2 linked regions of the Polymorphobacter megasporae genome follow. The protein of the gene in region 1 interacts with the protein of each later gene in a pairwise test. Links are inferred from orthologs where the notes say so. Each region holds a gene or a part of one and is shown in the gene's direction. Other genes may lie near its edges. The genes, in order: secD and pheT.

Evidence for each region.
Region 2: the proteins of secD (region 1) and pheT interact in binary tests that used the Escherichia coli proteins (3 or more experiments, as listed by UniProt). The link is inferred for Polymorphobacter megasporae from one-to-one orthologs.

Annotation. Positions count from the first base shown.
Region 1 is NZ_CP081848.1:3,813,979-3,823,451, reverse strand. The notes cover bases 3,393-6,385. They hold secD (protein translocase subunit SecD), read left to right. Parts: upstream 3,393-4,086; coding sequence 4,087-5,685; downstream 5,686-6,385. Other genes in these bases: secF (protein translocase subunit SecF), read left to right, coding at 6,193-6,385; KTC28_RS17745 (endonuclease domain-containing protein), read left to right, coding at 5,771-6,202; yajC (preprotein translocase subunit YajC), read left to right, coding at 3,744-4,085; KTC28_RS17760 (ATP-binding protein), read right to left, coding at 3,393-3,682. Also shown: KTC28_RS17775 (sensor histidine kinase), read right to left, coding at 1-830; KTC28_RS17770 (response regulator), read right to left, coding at 827-1,270; KTC28_RS17765 (sensor histidine kinase), read right to left, coding at 1,267-2,763; more of KTC28_RS17760, read right to left, coding at 2,786-3,392; more of secF, read left to right, coding at 6,386-7,149; KTC28_RS17735 (hypothetical protein), read left to right, coding at 7,216-7,617; KTC28_RS17730 (DUF3775 domain-containing protein), read right to left, coding at 7,682-8,083; KTC28_RS17725 (NAD(P)H-dependent flavin oxidoreductase), read right to left, coding at 8,157-9,113. UniProt on the Escherichia coli protein: Part of the Sec protein translocase complex. Interacts with the SecYEG preprotein conducting channel. SecDF uses the proton motive force (PMF) to complete protein translocation after the ATP-dependent function of SecA.
Region 2 is NZ_CP081848.1:109,274-118,829, forward strand. Bases 1-3,076 are described here. They hold pheT (phenylalanine--tRNA ligase subunit beta), read left to right. Parts: upstream 1-400; coding sequence 401-2,752; downstream 2,753-3,076. Other genes in these bases: pheS (phenylalanine--tRNA ligase subunit alpha), read left to right, coding at 1-404; KTC28_RS00580 (alpha/beta fold hydrolase), read right to left, coding at 2,850-3,076. In the rest of the region: more of KTC28_RS00580, read right to left, coding at 3,077-3,635; KTC28_RS00585 (outer membrane protein), read right to left, coding at 3,715-4,374; KTC28_RS00590 (aspartate-semialdehyde dehydrogenase), read right to left, coding at 4,618-5,646; KTC28_RS00595 (pyridoxal phosphate-dependent decarboxylase family protein), read left to right, coding at 5,770-7,143; leuB (3-isopropylmalate dehydrogenase), read right to left, coding at 7,140-8,207; KTC28_RS00605 (BLUF domain-containing protein), read right to left, coding at 8,277-8,678; leuD (3-isopropylmalate dehydratase small subunit), read right to left, coding at 8,780-9,376; leuC (3-isopropylmalate dehydratase large subunit), read right to left, coding at 9,376-9,556.

The DNA of each region.
Region 1 (9,473 bases):
ATCTCGCCAGGCTGGCCCTGCGGATAGGCGTATTTGCACGCGTTGCTGACGAGCTCGTTGACGATCACCCCGAGCGACACCGCACGGTCGGTCGCCAGCCGGATCGGCGCGGCGATCAGGCGGAGCGCGCGCGGCGAGGCCGGGGTCGACCACGTCTTTTCGAGCTCGCGGACCAGCGCGGCGAGATAATCGTCCATCGCCACGCCCTCGACGTCGTCCGACGTGTACAGCCGCTTGTGGACCTGCGCGATCGCGGTGATCCGCGCCTGCGTGTCGGCGAGCGCGCTCTTCGCGGCGGGATCGGTCAGCGCCTTCGCCTGAAGGTGAATGAACGCCGAGACAAGCTGGAGCGAGTTCGCGACGCGGTGATTAACCTCGTGGAGCAGCGCCTCGAGCCGCGCATTCGACGCGCGCAGCGCGACCTCGGCCTCGGCCTTTTGCGCCTTCAGGGCGACGGCGGTCATCGCGGTGTCGAAAGCGTTCGTCAGCAGGTCGAAGAAATCGTCGCCGATCGTCTTGACGACATAGTCGATCGCGCCCGCCTTGAGCGCGGCGACCGCAATCCGGCTCTCTTCGGACCCGGTGACGTAGATGATCGGCGGGACGTCGGGCAGGGCGCGAAGGGCTTCAAGCGTGCTTAAACCATCGTAGCCGGGCATGTAATGATCGACCGCGATCAGGTCGAACACGGTCTTCTTGACCTCCGCGACCCCGTCGAGGCCGTTGGTCGCGACACTGACATCATAGCCGCGCTTGCCGAGCGCGCGCGAAACCAGCCGGCAAAGTCCCTCGTCGTCGTCGATATACAGGATGCGCGGACGCTCGGTCACGCGTCGTCGCCGACCTCGGGCACTTGGATGACCGACAGGAACAAGCCGAGCTGCTGTATCGCCCGGGCGAAATTCTCGTAGTTGACCGGCTTGGTGATGTAGACGTTCGCACCGAGATCGTAGCAGCGCTGGATTTCCTGCTTGTCGTCGGTCGTGGTCAGCACGACGACCGGCGTCCGCTTGAGCCGCGGATCGGCCTTGATCTTGCCGAGGATGTCGATGCCGCTCATGTCGGGCAGGTTGAGATCGAGCAGGATCAGCGCCGGGCCGTTGTTCGCCGGGCCGTCGGGGGCGTGGAACAGATAGTCGAGCGCGGTCGTGCCGTCGACGAAATGACGGATCGCATTGGCGATGCCGGCGCGGCGGATATTCTTTTCGATCAGCCGGGCATGACCTTCATCATCCTCGATCATGATGATGTTGACGCTATGTTCGCTCATGCGGGACTTTCCTCGCGCAGTTCGGCCTTCAGCGCGTGCGGCAGCGATAGCCGAAAGGTCGCCCCAGCGCCAAGGTCGGAGATACAGGTGATGACGCCACCCAGGCGATACGACAAGGCGCGAACGTGCGCGAGGCCGAGCCCTTCGCCGGGCTGGTCCTGAACCCCCGAGCGGCGGAACAGCTCGAAAATCCGCTCATGGTCGGCAATCGCGACCCCGCGGCCGTTGTCGGTGACGTCGATGATGACACGCTGTCCTTCGCGCCGCGCGCTGACGACGATCCGCCCGGGACGGCCCGGCTGAAGATATTTCGTCGCGTTTTCAATGAGGTTCGACAGGATTTGCTCGAGCGCGAGCCGGTCGGTAACGATCGTCGGCATTGCGGGGGCGATCGCGATCTCGGCCTTTAGTTCGTTGAGCCGGAACTGGAGGCTGTCGCGGATCGACTCGGCAAGCCCGGCGATATCGACCCGTGCCGGGGCCAGCGTCCGCCGTCCCTCGCGCGACAGCCGCAGGATCGCGTTGATCAGCCGGTCCATCTTGTTGGTCGAGGTGCGGATGAAACCGATCGCTTCGGGGAGGTCGGCGAGCGCTTCGCGGGCATCGCTCTGCATCAGGTCGGGAGCGCTGTGGTCGACCCGGTCGGCGAGCCCGGTCAACGGACCGATCGCCGCCTCGAGCTCGGCGGTGAAACCCATGATGTTGACCAGCGGCGACCGCAGGTCGTGGCTGACGATATAGGCGAAGCGCTGAATCTCGTCGTTGGCGCGGCTGAGTTCGACCGTGCGCGCGGTCACCGCGTCTTCGAGCCCCGAATTGACGCTGCGCAACGCCTCCTGCGCGACATTGAGGTCGGCGGTGTAGCGCAGCACGATCCACGACGCGCCGCCCATGATCCCGAGGATCAGAAAGCCGACCACGCCGAGGATGATATTAAGGTCGGACGACGCCTTGTCCTGCGCCGCCCGGCGGATGGCCAGCAGCCGCTTCTCCTCGGTCTCCATCACCGACGTCATGTTGCGCAGCGCGACCATCGAGACGAAGCTGCTGTCGACGGCGAAATCGGCCATCGCCTGCATCGCCGGGTTCGGGTCGGCCAGCCGTGCGAAGGTCTGCTGCGCCGAATCGAGATGAAGCTTTGCCTCGGCGCGCAGGCCGACGATCCGCGTCTGCTGCGAGGCGTTGTCGCGGGTCAGCGATTCCAGGCGATCGAGTTGATGCGGGATCGCGGCGGTCGTCCGCCGATACGTGTCGAGCGACGCTTGGCGATGGTGGAGCAGATATCCGCGCCGGGCTGTTTCGAGCTGTTCGGTCAGGATGCTGAACTTGTCGAGCGCGCGCTCGACCTCATAGGTATGCACGACGAGCGCGGTGCTGCGCTGCCGTTCGCCGGCCGCAAGGACGACCACGCCCGCAGCGATCAGCAACAGCACGAGACCGCTCGCCATCGCCGCGAGGACCAGCCGTTGAAAATTTCGGTCTGAAATCGTCACGTCCGAGCGATAGCGGACCAAATCACATCGCGATAGCGCGATTGGCGCGCCCCGCCAGTTCGATGACGAACTGCCACGCGACCCGGCCCGAGCGGTGGCCGCGCCCCACCGCCCATTCGAGCGCCTCGGCGTCGGTGAAGGCGAGACCATGCGCGGCTGCATAGCCCGCGACGATCGCCAGATATGTAATCTGGTCGCAGTTGTGAAACCCGAGGCTGAGCCCGAAGCGATCGGCGAGCGCGAGCCGGTCGTCGATGACGTCGCGCGCGTTGATCGCGCTCGCCGCCTCGGTATCGGCGTGCTCGCGCGCCACGAGGTGCCGCCGGTTCGACGTGACGGCAAGCCGGACGTTATCGGGTCGTGCCTCGATCCCGCCGTCGAGGATCGATCGCAGCGCCTTGTACTGGCGCTCGTCGGCCTCGAACGAGACGTCGTCGGCATAGACGATGAAGCGGCGGGAGGTTAGTCCGAGCACGCGGAACAGGCCGGGCAGGCCGGTCAGATCGTCGCGCGCGACCTGGATCAGCGCGAGCGCCGGCCCAGTCGCCTCGGCAACCACCGCCGCATGGACCGCGCGAACGAGCGAGCTTTTGCCCATCCCGCGCGCGCCCCACAGCAGGACGTCGTGCGCGGCTGCTCCGGCGGCGTGGCGCCGGGTGTTGGCGAGCAGGGCATCGCGCTGGGCGTCGACCCCGGCAAAACGAGCGAGCGGCTGGGCCGGCGGCGGGGCGACCGCGCGCAGAACGCCGCCGTCGAAGACGAAGGCATCGCCAACCGCGGGATCGGCGGGCACGGGGAGCGGCGGCACAAGGCGATCGAGCGCGTCGGCGATGCGGATGAGGGGGTCGGTCATCGGCGCGATGTACCCGATCCACCCCGCAACGGGGAGGGGCAGGATCGCCAGCAGCGCCGCGACCATTTGCGCGCTACCTCGCATCGGCTATAGAGCCGCGCAAACCTACCCCACGGAAGAAACTTTCATGTTCTCATCCCCGGCCTATGCCCAGACGGCAGCGGCCTCCGGCCTCCAGGGCAACCTGCTCCTGTTCCTGCCGTATGTGGCGATTTTCGCGATCTTCTACTTCCTGATGATCCGCCCGCAGCAGCAGCGCGCCAAGGCGCATCGCGCCGCGATCGACGCGGTCAAGCGCGGCGACGAGGTCGTCACCGGCGGCGGGCTGATCGGACGGGTGACCAAGGTCGCCGACACCGAGCTCGAGGTCGAGGTCGCGACCGGCGTCAAGCTGCGCGTCGTCAAGGGCACGCTGTCCGAAGTCCGGACCAAGCCGCTCCCCGCCGCCGCCAACGACACGAAGAACTAGCATGCTCGGCTTTCCAAACTGGAAAGTGTGGACGATTCTGGCCACGCTGGTCCTCGGCGTGATCTTCGCGATCCCCAATTTCATCCCCGCGGCGACGCTCAAGTCGCTGCCGTCGTTCGTGCCCACGGGAACGCTCAATCTCGGCCTCGACCTGCGCGGCGGCAGCTACATGATGCTCGAAGCGGCGACCGACGACGTCCGCAAGCAGAAGCTCGACGGCCTCGAGGAAACTGCCCGTACCGAACTCGCTGGAGCCGACGGCGGCGCGGTCAAGTATCGCGACCTCGGCATCACCGGCAGCGCCGTCGCACTGACGGTGACCGACCCGACCCAGCTCGACCGTGCGGTCGAAACGCTGCGCAAGGTAACGCGCCCCGTCGGCAACCTCACCGGGCAGCGCGATGTCGAGGTCGCCGTCGTCGACGGCAACCGCGTGACGATGACGCCGACCGACGCCGGCATCACGTCGGCGACCAACAGCGCGATGGAGCAGGCGGTAGAAGTCATCCGCCGCCGGATCGACGAACTCGGCACCCGCGAGCCGACGATCGTCCGCCAGGGCGACAACCGCATCGTCGTCCAAGTCCCCGGCCTGCAGGACCCGTCGGCGCTTAAGGCGCTGCTCGGCAAGACCGCCAAGCTCGAATTCAAGCTCGTCGACACCGACGCCGACCCCGCCGAAGTCGCCGCGGGTCACGCCCCCGCCGGCAGCCAGATCCTGCCGTATGCCGACCAGCCGGGCACCGTCGCGGTCAAGCGCCGCGCGATGATCACCGGCGACCAGCTCGTCGACAGCCAGGTCGGGCAGGACGACAACGGCTCGCCCGCCGTCACCTTCCGCTTCGATTCGACCGGCGGCCGCCGCTTCGCCAAGGCGACGCAGGAGAATGTCGGCAAGCCGTTCGCGATCATCCTCGACAACAAGGTCATCTCCGCGCCACGGATCAATGGCGCGATCCTCGGCGGCTCGGGCATCATCTCGGGCAACTACACGACCGCGAGCGCGAACCAGTTCGCCATCCTGCTGCGGTCGGGCAAGCTGCCGGTCGAGCTGAAGGTCGTCGAGGAACGCACCGTCGGTCCCGACCTCGGTGCCGACTCGATCCGCGCCGGCAGCCTCGCTGCGGGCACCGCGGTGATCGCGGTCGCGCTGCTGATGATCGTCACCTACGGCCGCTTCGGCGTCTATTCGGTGATCGCGCTGATCCTCAACATGATCCTGATCATCGGCGTGATGTCGGTCGTCGGCGCGACGCTGACGCTGCCGGGGATCGCGGGCCTTGTCCTGACGATCGGCGCGGCGGTCGACGCCAACGTCCTGATCAACGAGCGCATCCGCGAGGAGCAGCGCAAGGGCCGGGGCGTCATCGCGAGCGTCGAGGTCGGCTTCCGCGACGCGACGCGGACGATCTGGGACGCGAACTCGCTCAACATCATCGTCGCGATCATCATGTTCATGTTCGGGTCGGGGCCGATCAAGGGCTTCGCGGTGGTGCTGTCGATCGGCATCGCCACGAGCGTCTTTACCGCCGTCACCGTCGTTCGTCTGATGGTCTCGCGCTGGCTGACGAGCGCCCGCCCGAAGGCGCTGACGATATGAATTTGATCGAAATCCTCCCCGTCTTCGGGGAGGGGGACCATGCCCTTGCATGGTGGAGGGGCGGGCGTACGAGCTCGCAGACCGCATGAGCGGCGTTCCGCGCAACGTCGACACGGCCCGCCGGCTGCGCCGCGACATGAGCCTTCCCGAAGTCCTGCTCTGGCAGGAACTCCGTCTGCGGCCGGGTGGGCTGAAGTTTCGCCGCCAGCATGCGGTAGGTGAGTACGTGCTCGACTTTTATTGTTCAGCCGCGCGGCTGGCTATCGAGATCGATGGTCGCTCGCACGACCATGCCGATCGGCCGCAGCGCGATATCTCCCGCGATGCATGGCTCGCAACGCAAGGCTTGCGCTGTATCAGGATTCCCGCCGCAGCGGTTTTGAGCGACGCTTCCGGTGTTGCCTCGTGGCTGAGCGCGCAAGCAGTGAGCCCGTTCAACCGCCCCTCCACCATCGCAAGGGCGATGGTCCCCCTCCCCGAAGGCGGGGAGGATCAAGGAAGCCAGTCATGCCGTTGAAGATCGTTCCTGACAACACCAACATCGGCTTCGTCAAGCTTCGCTACTTCGCGTTCGCGCTGACGCTGCTGCTGACGCTCGGCTCGATCGGGCTGCTCGCGACGCGCGGGCTCAACCTCGGCGTCGATTTCGTCGGCGGGTTGACGATGGAGGTCGCCTTCCCGGTGGCACCGCCGCTCGACCGGCTGCGCGGCGAGGTTCGCGGCCTCGGCGTCGGCGATGTCTCGCTGCAGGAATTCGGCTCGCCGAAGAACATCCTGATCCGCCTGCCGCTGCCGCCGGGCGACCAGACCGCGGTGCAGAAGGTCGTCGCCAAGGTCCAGAGCGACCTCAAGGGCAAATACGGCAATGTCAGCTTCCGCCGCACCGAGTCGGTGAGCGGCAAGGTCAGCCAGGAGCTGATCCACAAGGGTGCGCTCGCGGTGCTGCTGTCGATGGCGGCGGTAGCGCTGTTCACCTGGTTCCGCTTCGAATGGCATTTCGGCGTCTCGACCGTCGTCGCGCTCGTCCACGACGTCACGGTGACGCTCGGTTTCTTCGCGCTGACACACCTCGAGTTCGACTTGAACGTCGTCGCCGCGATCCTGACGATCATCGGCTACAGCCTCAACGACAAGGTCGTGATCGATGACCGGATTCGCGAAAACCTGCGCAAGTACCGCCAGATGGACATCGGCCCGATCATCGACCTCAGCGTCAACGAGACGCTGCCGCGCACCGTGATGACGTCGCTGGCGATGATCACCGCGCTGACCGCGATGCTGCTGCTCGGCCCCGACGTGATCTTCGGGTTCACCGCAGCGATGCTGCTCGGGATCGTCGTCGGCACATATTCGTCGATCTTCGTCTCGTCGTCGCTGCTGATCGCGCTCGGCGTCAAGCCGAAGATCGAGCCGCTGGCGAAGAAGGCCGGCCCGTCGATCAACGTCGAGCGGGCACGCCGCTGATCTTACCTTTTGTAGGATTTGGCGGTGCAATCTTGACATTGCGAACCAATTAGGCTATGGGCGGGGATGGACACTTCCCCGCCTCGTCGCCGTCGTCGTCGCACCGGGTGGACCCCGGCGCGTCAGCGTCAGTTCGTCACCGACCTCGCGACCTCGGGTAACGTCCGCGAGGTCTGTGCGCGGATCGGCCTGTCGCGGACAAGCGCGTACAAGTTTCGCGATCAGCCGCACAATGCCGCCTTCGCCCGCGCGTGGGATGCGGCGCTCGACCGCTACATGGCCGACATCGCGGACGAGGCAGCCGACCGCGTGTCCGAGGGCGAGACGCGGCCAGTGAAGTACAAGGGGGCGATCGTCGGCGAGCGGGTCGTCGTCACTAATCGCCTGCTGACCGCGCTCCTGCTCTACCGTTCGAGCCCGCGGACAAGCCGCGCCAAACCGCCGAAAACGTCAACACTGTCAACTTAATGCCGTGACCGCAGGACGCGATCACGGCGTCGAAATTGCCAACTCTGTCAACTTAAGCAGAGCGTCAGACGACCTGCCCAAGCCCGTCGCACGACAGGTCGAACGCGGCGAGGCCGCCTTCGAGGTACGCCGCAAGCATCGGCAGATCGAGCAGGAAGTCCGCAGCGTCGTCGACCTCCTCGCTGGCGTCGTCCATCGCGTCGGACCACTCGCTCGCATCGTACGTCCCGCGGCCGACCAGCGCGAGGGCAACGAGCTCGGCCTTCTCGTCGTCGGCGAGGTCGTCGATGATCGCGCGCAGCTCCTCCTCGGTCGGGTTGTCGCCGTCGTCCTCGATCTCGTCGGCGGCGCCGTCATCGGTCGGGTTCGAGCCGTCGTCGGGATCGGTGTCGGGCACCAGCGCCTCGAACTCGCGGGCGCGCAGGATGACGCGGCAGACGGTCTCGAGCGGGATAGTCAGTTCCATGGGCGTCTCTCCTGTGTCGAACCGCAACGACGCCGGTGCATCGGGGTTCCGCGCTCCGCCGTGACGGTCTGAACTACGCCGCCACCGCTCGCAACGGCGCGATCCCGATCCGGCCGCGGGCGCTATCATACTCGCGGCGCAGCTTCGCGATGAACGCCGCCGCTGGCATAACGGCATCGATCGCGCCGATCCCTTGGCCGCAGCCCCAGATTTCCTTCCACGCCTTGGGCGCGGCGCCGCTGCCGAAGTCCATCGTCGAGACGTCGCCCTCGGGAAGGTGGTCGGGGTCCATTCCGGCAAGCGTGATCGACGGCTTGAGGTAGTTGCCACTGACCCCGGTGAACAGGCTCGAATAGACGATGTCGGATGCCGAACTGTCGACGATCATCTGCTTGTAGCGCTCGTCGGCGCGCGCCTCGGTCGTGGCGATGAACGCCGAGCCGATATAGGCGAAGTCGGCTCCCATCGCGGTCGCCGCAAGCACCGACGCGCCGCTGGCGATCGACCCCGACAGCGCGAGCGGGCCGTCGAACCACTTGCGGATTTCCTGGATGAGCGCGAACGGCGAGGTCGTGCCGGCATGGCCGCCCGCCCCGGCGGCGACCGCGATCAGGCCGTCGGCGCCCTTCTCGATCGCCTTGTGGGCGAAGCGGTCGTTGATGACGTCGTGCATGACGATGCCGCCGTACGAATGAATCGCTTCGTTGACGTCGACCCGCGCGCCGAGCGACGTGATGATCACCGGGACCTTGTACTTCACGCACAAAGCGAGGTCGTCCATCAGCCGGTCGTTCGACTTGTGGACGATCAGGTTGACCGCATACGGCGCGTCGTCGGGGCCAATCTCAGCGTTCAATCGGACAAGCCACTCCTCGAACTGCGCGAGCGGGCGCGCGTTAAGGCTCGGGAAACTGCCGATGACGCCCGCCTTGCACTGCGCGATGACGAGGTCGGGGTTCGAGATGATGAATAGCGGCGACGCAATCACCGGGATCGACAGGCGGCGGCTGAGGGCGGCGGGGATCGACATCGGCGAGGGCTCCTGGTGCGCGAAATCAGTCTGACGTTCCGTCATCCCCGCCTTCGCGGGTATGACGTTGATTGTAGCCACTCTATCTTACCCGGCCAGCGGTGATTTGAGCGCTACTGTATTGTCTGCCAGCAATGCCGGGTAGCGGGCAAGCCCCGCGAGGCGGTTGCGGGAACGGCAACACCACGGCGGGAGCAGCTGTCGAAGCCGCTGTCCTACACCCCCCGGATCGCGGTAGGCTCCCTCGTCGCCACCGGGCGGCACGCGTTCTTTCTCATTGGTACAGCTTCATCATGCGTCGTCGTCGGAATCGGCGCACAAGAAAGCGACCGACGCCTACATTGCCTTGACCCGCACGAC
Region 2 (9,556 bases), 3.7 Mb from region 1 along the record:
TGGGACATCTCAAGTGGACGCTCGAGACCTTCGTCAAGGCGTTCTTCGAGGTCGACGAGATCGAGCTGCGGCTGCGCCCGAGCTATTTCCCCTTCACCGAGCCGTCGGCCGAAGTCGACGTCGGCTGTTCGTGGGCGGGCGGCACGCTGTCGATCGGCGGCAGCGAGTCGTGGCTCGAAATCCTCGGCAGCGGCATGGTCCATCCGCGCGTCATCGAAGCCTGCGGCCTCGACCCCGAGGAGTATCAGGGCTTTGCCTTCGGCTGCGGCATCGACCGGCTGGCGATGCTCAAATACGGCATGACCGACCTCCGCGCCTTCTTCGACGGCGACGCCCGCTGGCTCCGCCACTACGGCTTCCGCGGCATCGACGTGCCGACGCTGAGCGGGGGAGTCGGGGCGTGAAATTCACTCTGTCGTGGCTCCGCGACCATCTCGACACCGATGCCTCGCTCGACCGCATTCTGACCGCGCTGACCGATTGCGGGCTCGAGGTCGAGGGGGTGACCGATCCGGCGAAGGCGCTCGCGCCGTTCGTCATCGCCGAGGTGCTCACCGCCGCGCCGCACCCGCAGGCCGACAAGCTCCAGGTGCTGACCGTCACCACCGGCGGCGATTCGGTCCAAGTTGTTTGCGGTGCGCCGAACGCGCGCGCGGGGATGAAGGGCGTGTTCGGCGCGGTCGGGACGTACGTTCCCGGGAGCGACCTGACGCTCAAGGTCGCGAGCATTCGCGGCGTCGAATCGCGTGGGATGATGTGTTCGATGCGCGAGCTCGAGCTGTCCGACGAGCATGACGGGATCATCGACCTTCCCGAAGACGCCCCGATCGGCACCGCCTACGCCGCATGGGCAGCGCTCGACGATCCGGTGATCGAGGTCGGGATCACGCCGAACCGGCAGGATTGCATGGGGGTCGCCGGGATCGCGCGCGACCTCGCCGCCGCCGGTATTGGGACGCTGCGGACGCCGCCGGTCGCGCCGGTCGCGGGCTGCTTCCCCTGCCCGGTCGAAATCCGCACCGACGATCCTGACAGCTGCCCGGCGTTCCTCGGGCGCGCAGTTCGCGGCGTCGTCAACGGCCCCTCGCCCGACTGGCTCCAGCGGCGGCTCCGCGCGATCGGGCAGAAGCCGATCTCGGCGCTTGTCGACATCACCAATTTCATCACCTTCGACCGTGGCCGCCCGCTTCACGTCTACGACCTCGCGCATGTCACCGGCGGACTGACCGCCAGGCGCGCGGTGCCGGGCGAAAGCGTCGCCGCGCTCAACGGCAAGACCTATGCGCTCGACGCGACAATGACCGTCATCGCCGACGACCGCGAAGTCCACGACATCGGCGGGATCATGGGCGGGGCGGCGTCGGGCGTGTCGGCGGCGACGACCGACGTGCTGATTGAATGCGCCTATTTCGCCCCCGAGCGGATCGGCGCGACCGGGCGCAAGCTTGGGCTGAGCAGCGACGCGCGCGCGCGCTTCGAACGCGGTGTCGACCCCGGTTTCCTCGTCGGCGGCCTCGACCTCGCGACCGCGATGGTCCTCGACCTGTGCGGCGGCGAGGCGTCCGACGCGGTCGTCGCCGGCAGCATCCCCGTCCCCGACAAGACCGTGATGTACCGCCCCGACCGCACCCGCACCCTCGCGGGGGTCGCGGTCGGGACCGACGAACAGGCGGCGATCCTGACGCGGCTCGGCTTCGGCGTGACGCGCGGCGAGCGCTGGCGCATCGCCGTGCCGTCGTGGCGGCGCGACATCGACGGCGAGGCCGATATCGTCGAGGAAGTCGTCCGCATCAACGGCTTTGCGCATATCCCGTCGACCCCGCTGCCGCGCGCCGAGGGCGTCGCCCGCCCGACCGCGACCCCGGCGCAATTGATCGAGCGCCGCCTTAGCCGCGCACTCGCCGCGCGCGGGCTCGACGAGGCGGTGACATGGAGCTTCGTCTCCCCGGCGCAGGCCGAGCCGTTCGGCGGCGCGGCGTGGACGCTCGACAATCCGATCTCGTCCGAGCTGTCGGCGATGCGTCCGTCGCTCGTCCCCGGGCTGCTCGCGGCGGCGAAGCGCAACCTCGACCGCGGCGAGGCGGGCGTCCGGCTGTTCGAGGTCGGGCGGCGCTATCTGGCCGATGGCGAGCACGCCACTGCTGCGATCGTGATGGCCGGTGCCGCGCGCGCGCGCGACTGGCGGACCGGCGCGGCGACGACTTATTCGGCGTTCGACGCGAAGGCCGAGGCGGTCGCCGCGCTCGCCGCCGCCGGGGTGCCGGTCGACCGGCTGAGCGTCCTGCCGCCCGTCGATCCGTGGTTCCACCCCGGGCGTTCGGGCCGCCTCGCACTCGGAGCGAAGATGGTTCTGGCGAGCTTCGGCGAGCTCCACCCGCGCGTCGCGACGACACGCGAGCCGGTCGCGGTCGCCGAAATCTACCTCGATGCGATCCCGGCGGCGCGGTCGGGCAAGCGGTCGCGCCCGGCGTTCACCCCGCCGCCGTTGCAGGCGATAACCCGCGACTTCGCCTTCGTCGTCGCCGCCGATCTGCCCGCAGAGACGCTGCTGCGGAGCGTTCGCGGCGCCGACAAGGTGGCGATCACCAACGTCGCGCTGTTCGACCGCTTCCCGCTCGACGACAAGGTCAGCCTTGCGTTGACGGTAACGCTCCAGCCGGTCGAGCGCAGCTTCACCGATGCCGACATCGACGCGATCTCGGCGAAGATCGTCGCCGCCGCGGCGAAGGTTGGCGGCGTGCTGCGGGGCTAGGTTATCATTTCGACGTCATCCCCGTGAAAGCGGGGACCCAAAGTCCCTGCCAGTGGTGACCTTCGGTCCCCGCCTTCGCGGGGATGACAATCGGTAATTAAGCGGGACTTTCCTGCGCCACGAACGCGGCGATCGCAGCGCCGAGGTTGGGCATCGTGACCGAACTCATGTGCGTCCCCGGGATCTCGTTATAGTGTGCGTTAGGCAGCGCCGCCGCGAGATCGGGGGCCGAGCCATTGTCCTGATCGGCGGCACCGCACACCACCAGCGCCGGGGTCGCCAGCGCGCGGATCGCGTCGATCGACGTTTCCGCCTGCGCGCGGAGGAGGTGCGACACCGCCTCACCGTCGATCTTGTTGGTCTTCATGAACTGGACCGCGAGCCAGCCGGGGGTGCCGCGCGCGAAGCTGTCGGGCTCGGCGATGACGTTTAGGAACCAGCCGGTCCGCCGGTTCGACTCGATCAACCCGGCGAGGCCCATCCCGGCGAGGACCACGCGGCGCGGACGCATCCCACGAACCATCAAGCGCACCGCGGTCCGGCTGCCGAGCGAATAGCCGCCGAGGTCGAAGTCGGTCAGCCCGAGGTGCGCGACGAGCGCCTCGACATCGCGCGACAGGACGTCGACCGGGTACGCAGCGGCGTCGTGCGGCTTGGCACTCAGCCCGTGCCCGCGGAAATCGGGCATGATGACACGGAACCCGGCGGCGGCGATCGTCGCGGCGGTGCCGAACCTGATCCAGTTGGTAACCGCGTCGCTGAACAGCCCGTGGAGCAGGACGACGGGCCGCCCCTCCCCGACCTCGCGCCATACGATCGCCTGCCCGTCGAACGAAGCAAAGGTCTGCGCCGGCACGGCGGTCTTGGTCGGGTCATTGCTCATGCGCGTTCGATACGCTCCGGCTTGGACACCGGCAATCGAAGCGTGCCGGGGCAGGATCTCCCTGCCCCGGCGTGGTCGACTAGAAGTGGAAGTTCAGCCCTGCCGTCACAGCGTTGCGGCGGTAATTGCTGGTGACGTTGCCCTCGTTGGCGAACGAGGCGTCGTACAGGTTGCGCGTGCCGTATTCCGAGTAGTTATACTCGACCCGGGCCGTCACCGCGCGGGCGATCGCCTGCTCGTAGCCGACGCCGACGGTGTAGCCGTCACGGTTCTCGACATCGTATCCGGTGCCGTTTCCGGTGTCGAAGCGCGCGTTCGAATAGCCGCCGCGGACGTAGACCAGCCCGCCGGGATTGACGAGATAACCAAGGCGGCCGGTTCCGTTGAAGGTCCGTCCGACGCGCAGATCGTAGATGTTGTTATAGCCGTCGTACGACCGGCCATCGCCGGTCCGCCCGGTCGCGCTCGCCTCGACACCGAGGACGAAGTGCGGGCTCAGACGGTAGTCGTAGCCGATCTGTCCGCCATAGGCGAAACCCGACGTCCGGTCGCGCGCGCGGTAGAACGAGCCGTCGGCGGTCGCGAGCCCGAGCCGCTGCTCATCCTGCTGCCAGCCGCCCTGGATACCGATGTACGGCCCGTTGAACGCCTGCGTCGGCTCGCTGACGACCGAACCGACCTGGGCCGATGCCGACGCAGCGGCCAACGCCGCAGATGCGGCGAAAATGAATTTCATCATAAGGAGGGAACCTCTTAAGCTAATTACCGGTGAAAACGCGCCGGTACCCGGAGCAGCCTCGCACGGCGCAATTGCAGCCGATTAGCGAAGCCGTCACCAAAACGTCTTACGCAATAAAAGGAGCCAAACCCTTGGCGGGATTGTCATTCCGCCCGCGATTCAAGCGGGCGGAATCGTCAAGCGGCGACAAGCGGCTGCCTTGCCCCGGGCCCGAACGGGCGAAACGAACGCTGCGGGACGGGTCTAAGCCGCCTTTTTCAGGTGCCGCCGCCCGAGCAGCTCGGCGATCTGGACCGCGTTGAGCGCCGCACCCTTGCGGAGATTATCCGCGACGCACCACAGCTGCAGGCCGTATTCGACGGTCGGATCCTTGCGGACGCGGCTGACGTAGGTCGCATATTCGCCGACGCATTCGAGCGGGGTGATGTAGCCGCCGTCTTCGCGCTTATCGACGAGCATGACGCCGGGGGCCTCGCGCAGGATCGCCTGCGCCTGTGCCGCCGACAACGGCCGCTCGAACTCGATCGAGATCGCTTCGGAGTGACCGACAAAGACCGGCACGCGGACGCACGTCGCGGCGACCTTGATGTCCTGCCCCATGATCTTCGCGGTTTCGGCGACCATCTTCCATTCTTCCTTGGTCTGGCCGTCGGGCATGAAGACGTCGATGTGCGGGATGACGTTGAAGGCGATCTGCTTGGTGAACTTCGAATGCGTCTTGGGGTCGCCGACGAAGACCGCGCGGGTCTGTTCGAACAGCTCGTCCATCCCCGCCTTGCCCGCGCCCGAAACCGACTGGTAGGTCGCGACGACGACGCGCTTGATCGTCGCCGCCTCGTGGAGCGGCTGGAGCGCGACGACCATCTGTGCAGTCGAACAGTTCGGGTTCGCGATGATATTGCGCTTGGTGTAGCCGTCGATCGCGGTCGGGTTGACCTCGGGCACGATCAGCGGGACGTCGCGCTCCATGCGGAACAGCGACGAATTGTCGATGACCACGCACCCGGCGGCGGCGGCGATCGGGGCGTATTGCGCCGCCGGGCCCGACCCTGCCGCGAACAGCGCGATGTCATAGCCGGAGAAGTCGAAATGCTCGAGGTTCTGCACCTTGAGCGTGCGCCCGTCCTCGCCGAAATCGATGATGTCGCCCTGGCTGCGCCCGCTCGCGAGCGCAGCGATTTCCTTGATCGGAAACTGCCGCTCGGCAAGGATGTTGAGCATCTCGCGCCCGACGCTCCCGGTCGCGCCGACGACGGCGACGTTGTAGGCCATTCGTGTTCTCCTGTGGGTGCGCGACTTAGCGACGCGCAGGCAGATCGGCAAGTCGAGCGCGGAAACCGGAAAGCGCCAGACCGCAGCGCCCAGCCGTGCGATACGCCTCCGGGGGAGACTTTGATGACCGATCAGACGATGACGATCCGCGCGCTCGACGCTGCCGCCACCGCGGCCAAGGCGTATGTCACCGGACTCGATGCCGCTCCCGTCGCGGCAACGGTGAGCCTCGCCGACCTCCGCGCCCGGCTCGACATCGGGCTGGGCGATACCGGAACCGCTGCGGACGAGGTGATCACGGACCTTGTTGCCGCCGTCGAGGGCGGGATTACCGGCAGCGCTGGCGGTCGGTTTTTCGCCTGGGTCATCGGCGGCACCCTCCCCTCGGCGCTCGCCGCCGACTGGCTTGCCGCGACATGGGACCAGAATGCCGGCCTGACAGCGTGCAGCCCGGCCGCGTCGGCGGTCGAGGAGATCGCTGGGAATTGGCTCAAGGACGTGCTGGGCCTACCGGCAGCGGCGTCGTTCGCGCTGACCAGCGGTTGCCAGATGGCGCATGCGACCTGCCTTGCGGCGGCGCGCCACCGGCTGCTCGCCGGCCGCGGCTGGGACGTCGAGGCCGACGGTCTCGCCGGGGGGCCGCCGATCATGGTGATCGCGAACGACCAGCGGCATTTGTCGATCGATCGCGCGCTGCGGCTGCTCGGGATCGGCACGAAGGCGCTCTTGCCTGTCGCAACCGGCGACGACGGGCGGATCCTGCTGACCGCATTCGACGCCGCTCTCGCCGCCGCGGGCGACCGCCCGGTGATCGTCGCGCTCAATGCCGCCGACCTCAACATCGGGTCGTGCGACGACTTCGCCACGCTGATCCCACGCGCCAAGGCGGCCGGCGCGTGGGTCCATGTCGACGGCGCGTTCGGCTTGTGGGCGAAGGCGTCGCCACGGCACCGCGCGGTCGTCGACGGGGTCGAACGCGCCGACAGCTGGGCGACCGACGCGCACAAATGGCTCAACATCCCGTACGACTGCGGAATCGCCGTCGTTGCCGACGCCCCCGCGCACCGCGCCGCGATGACGGTATCGGCGAGCTACATGCCGGTCGGCGGCGATGCACGCGAGGCGGTCGACTGGAACCCCGAATGGAGCCGCCGGGCACGCGGTTTCGTCGTCTATGCGGCGCTGCGTGAGTTGGGGCGCGACGGCATCACAGCGCTCGTCGACCGCTGCTGCGCGCATGCCGCGACGCTGGCGCACGGCATCGCCGCGCTCCCCGGCGCGCGGCTGATCGGCGGCCCCGGGCTCAATCAGGCGCTGATCTCGTTCGGCGACGCGACCGATGCCGTCATCGCCCGGATCAACGCGAGCGGCGAGGCGATGTTCGGGGCGACGACGTGGCGCGGCCAGCGCGCGATGCGGATCTGCGTGATTAACTGGCGAACGACCGACGCCGATATCGCACGCGCGATTGCCGCGGTCGCGGCGGCGCTCGACTAGAGGTGCGCGAGGACCGCGTCGGCCATCGCGGCGGTTGCCAGCGTCCCGCCGATGTCGCGCGTCCGCGCACCGCCATCGAGCGCCGCTGCGACCGCCGCTTCGACCGCGTCGGCGAGATCGGGCCGCCCGAGCGAGTAGCGCAGCCCCATCGCGAGGCTGAGGATCGACGCACACGGGTTCGCCACCCCCTGCCCGGCAATGTCGGGCGCGCTGCCGTGGATCGGCTCGTACAGCCCCGGCGTCCCCGCCTCGCCCAGCGCCGCCGATGGCAGCATGCCGAGCGATCCCGTCAGCATCGCCGCCGCGTCGGACAGGATATCGCCGAACAGATTGTCGGTGAGAATGATGTCGAACTGCTTCGGCGCCTTGACCAGCTGCATCGCGGCGTTGTCGGCGAGGATATGCGTCAGGTCGATGTGCGGATAGTCGGCGTCGCGGAGCGCCTGCACCTCCTCACGCCACAACAGCCCCGCTTCCATCACGTTCGCCTTTTCGGCCGAAGCGACCCGGCGACTCCGGTGCTTGGCGAGGTCGAAGGCGACCCGTGCGACGCGGCGGATTTCAGACGACGTATAGACGTGGGTGTTGACGCCGCGGCGCTCGCCATTGCCGAGATCCTCGATCCCGCGCGGCTCGCCGAAATAGACCCCGCCGGTGAGTTCGCGGACGAACAGGATGTCGAGCCCGTCGACGATCTCGCGCTTGAGGCTCGACGCGTCGGCGAGCGCGGCGAAACATTTCGCCGGGCGCAGGTTGGCGAAGACGTTCATCCCCGCGCGCAGTGCCAGCAGCCCTGCCTCGGGACGCTTGTCGTACGCCTGCTTTGCCCATTGCGGCCCGCCGACCGCGCCCATCAGCACCGCGTCGGACGCCTTTGCCTGCGCGAGCGTCTCTGCGGTCAGCGGCACGCCGTCGGCATCGATCGCCGCGCCGCCGAAGCGCGCAGTCGCCGTCGTCACGTCGAGGCCGTGATGCGTGTTGAGCCGGTCGACGACGCGCGCGGCCTGCGCGGTGACTTCGGGGCCGATCCCGTCGCCGGGGAGGAGGAGCAGGGTCTTGGTCATCGTGCCCCCGTAGCCGAGGCGACGGCGCTTCGCCAAGCCGGACGCGCGCCGTCCGGACTTAATTGCGCCTTAGCCGATACATTTCGCGAGGCCCCCGATCGCCGTGCGATACGCGTCCGACGACGGATCGCATTCGGCGAGCAGGTTCATGATCGTCCCAGCGCTGGTGCCGCCCCCGACGAATGCCATCGACCACGCCCCGAACGACCGCGCGCCGACCGACTGACGCGACATGATATGGATGCCGGAGTGGCGCCGATCGGTCGTGATTGTGGCAAGCATCGGATCGACGTCGCTCGCGGCGCCCTCCAGGATTTGCACGAATCGCCCGGAATTAAAGGCCAGGACGCCGGTAATCTTCCGCTTTGCGTTGTTAATCAGCGATTTCTCGACGATTTCGGCGAGCGTAATGAAAAAAGTCGACGAGCCGTCGTCGACGATGCTGGTACTGCGATAGGCGAGCTGAATCATGCCATGATGACTCCATCAGCGTCGTTCGCAAGTCAACTACATATGTTACTTACACGTAATGAAAATTATTCAGAATAGGATTTTGAGGACTTGTCGATCTGTTAACGCGTTGCTGCCCCCGCGAGCCACGGGCGCTCGCTCGCCAGCCGCGCCTCGTAGCGCGCGATCGCCGGGGCCATCGTCAGCGTCAGGCCGATCTCGTCCTGCCCCGACAGCAGGGCGGCCTTGCGGAACGGGTCGACGGCGAAGGTGAAGCGGTCCTGATAGCCGGTCGTGACGACCTGGTTTTCGAGGTCGACGGTGATGTCGGCATCGGCGGCGACGACCATCAGCCGGTCGATCTGCTCCTGCGGCAGTTCGACCAGCACCAGTCCGTTCTTGTACGAATTGCCGCTGAAGATATCGGCGAAGCTCGGTGCGATGACGACGCGGAAGCCCATGTCGGCGAGCGCCCATGGCGCGTGTTCGCGGCTCGACCCGCAGCCGAAGTTGTCGCCCGCGATCAGGATCGGCGCGCCCGTGTTGCGGGCCGAGTCGAAGATGTTGCCGGGGTCGCTGCGGATGACGTCGAACGCCCCCGCGCCGAGCCCCGACCGCGTCACGGTCTTGAGAAAGCGCGACGGGATGATGACGTCGGTGTCGACATTCTCCGCGCCGAACGGGACGGCGATACCGGTGACGGTGTGGAACGGTTGCATCAGCCCATCAACTCGCGGACGTCGGTGAGATGGCCGGTGACCGCCGCCGCCGCCGCCATCGCGGGCGACAACAGATGCGTCCGTGCGCCGGGACCCTGGCGGCCGACGAAGTTGCGGTTGCTCGTCGAGGCGCAGCGCTCACCCGCCGGGACCTTGTCGGGGTTCATGCCGAGGCACATC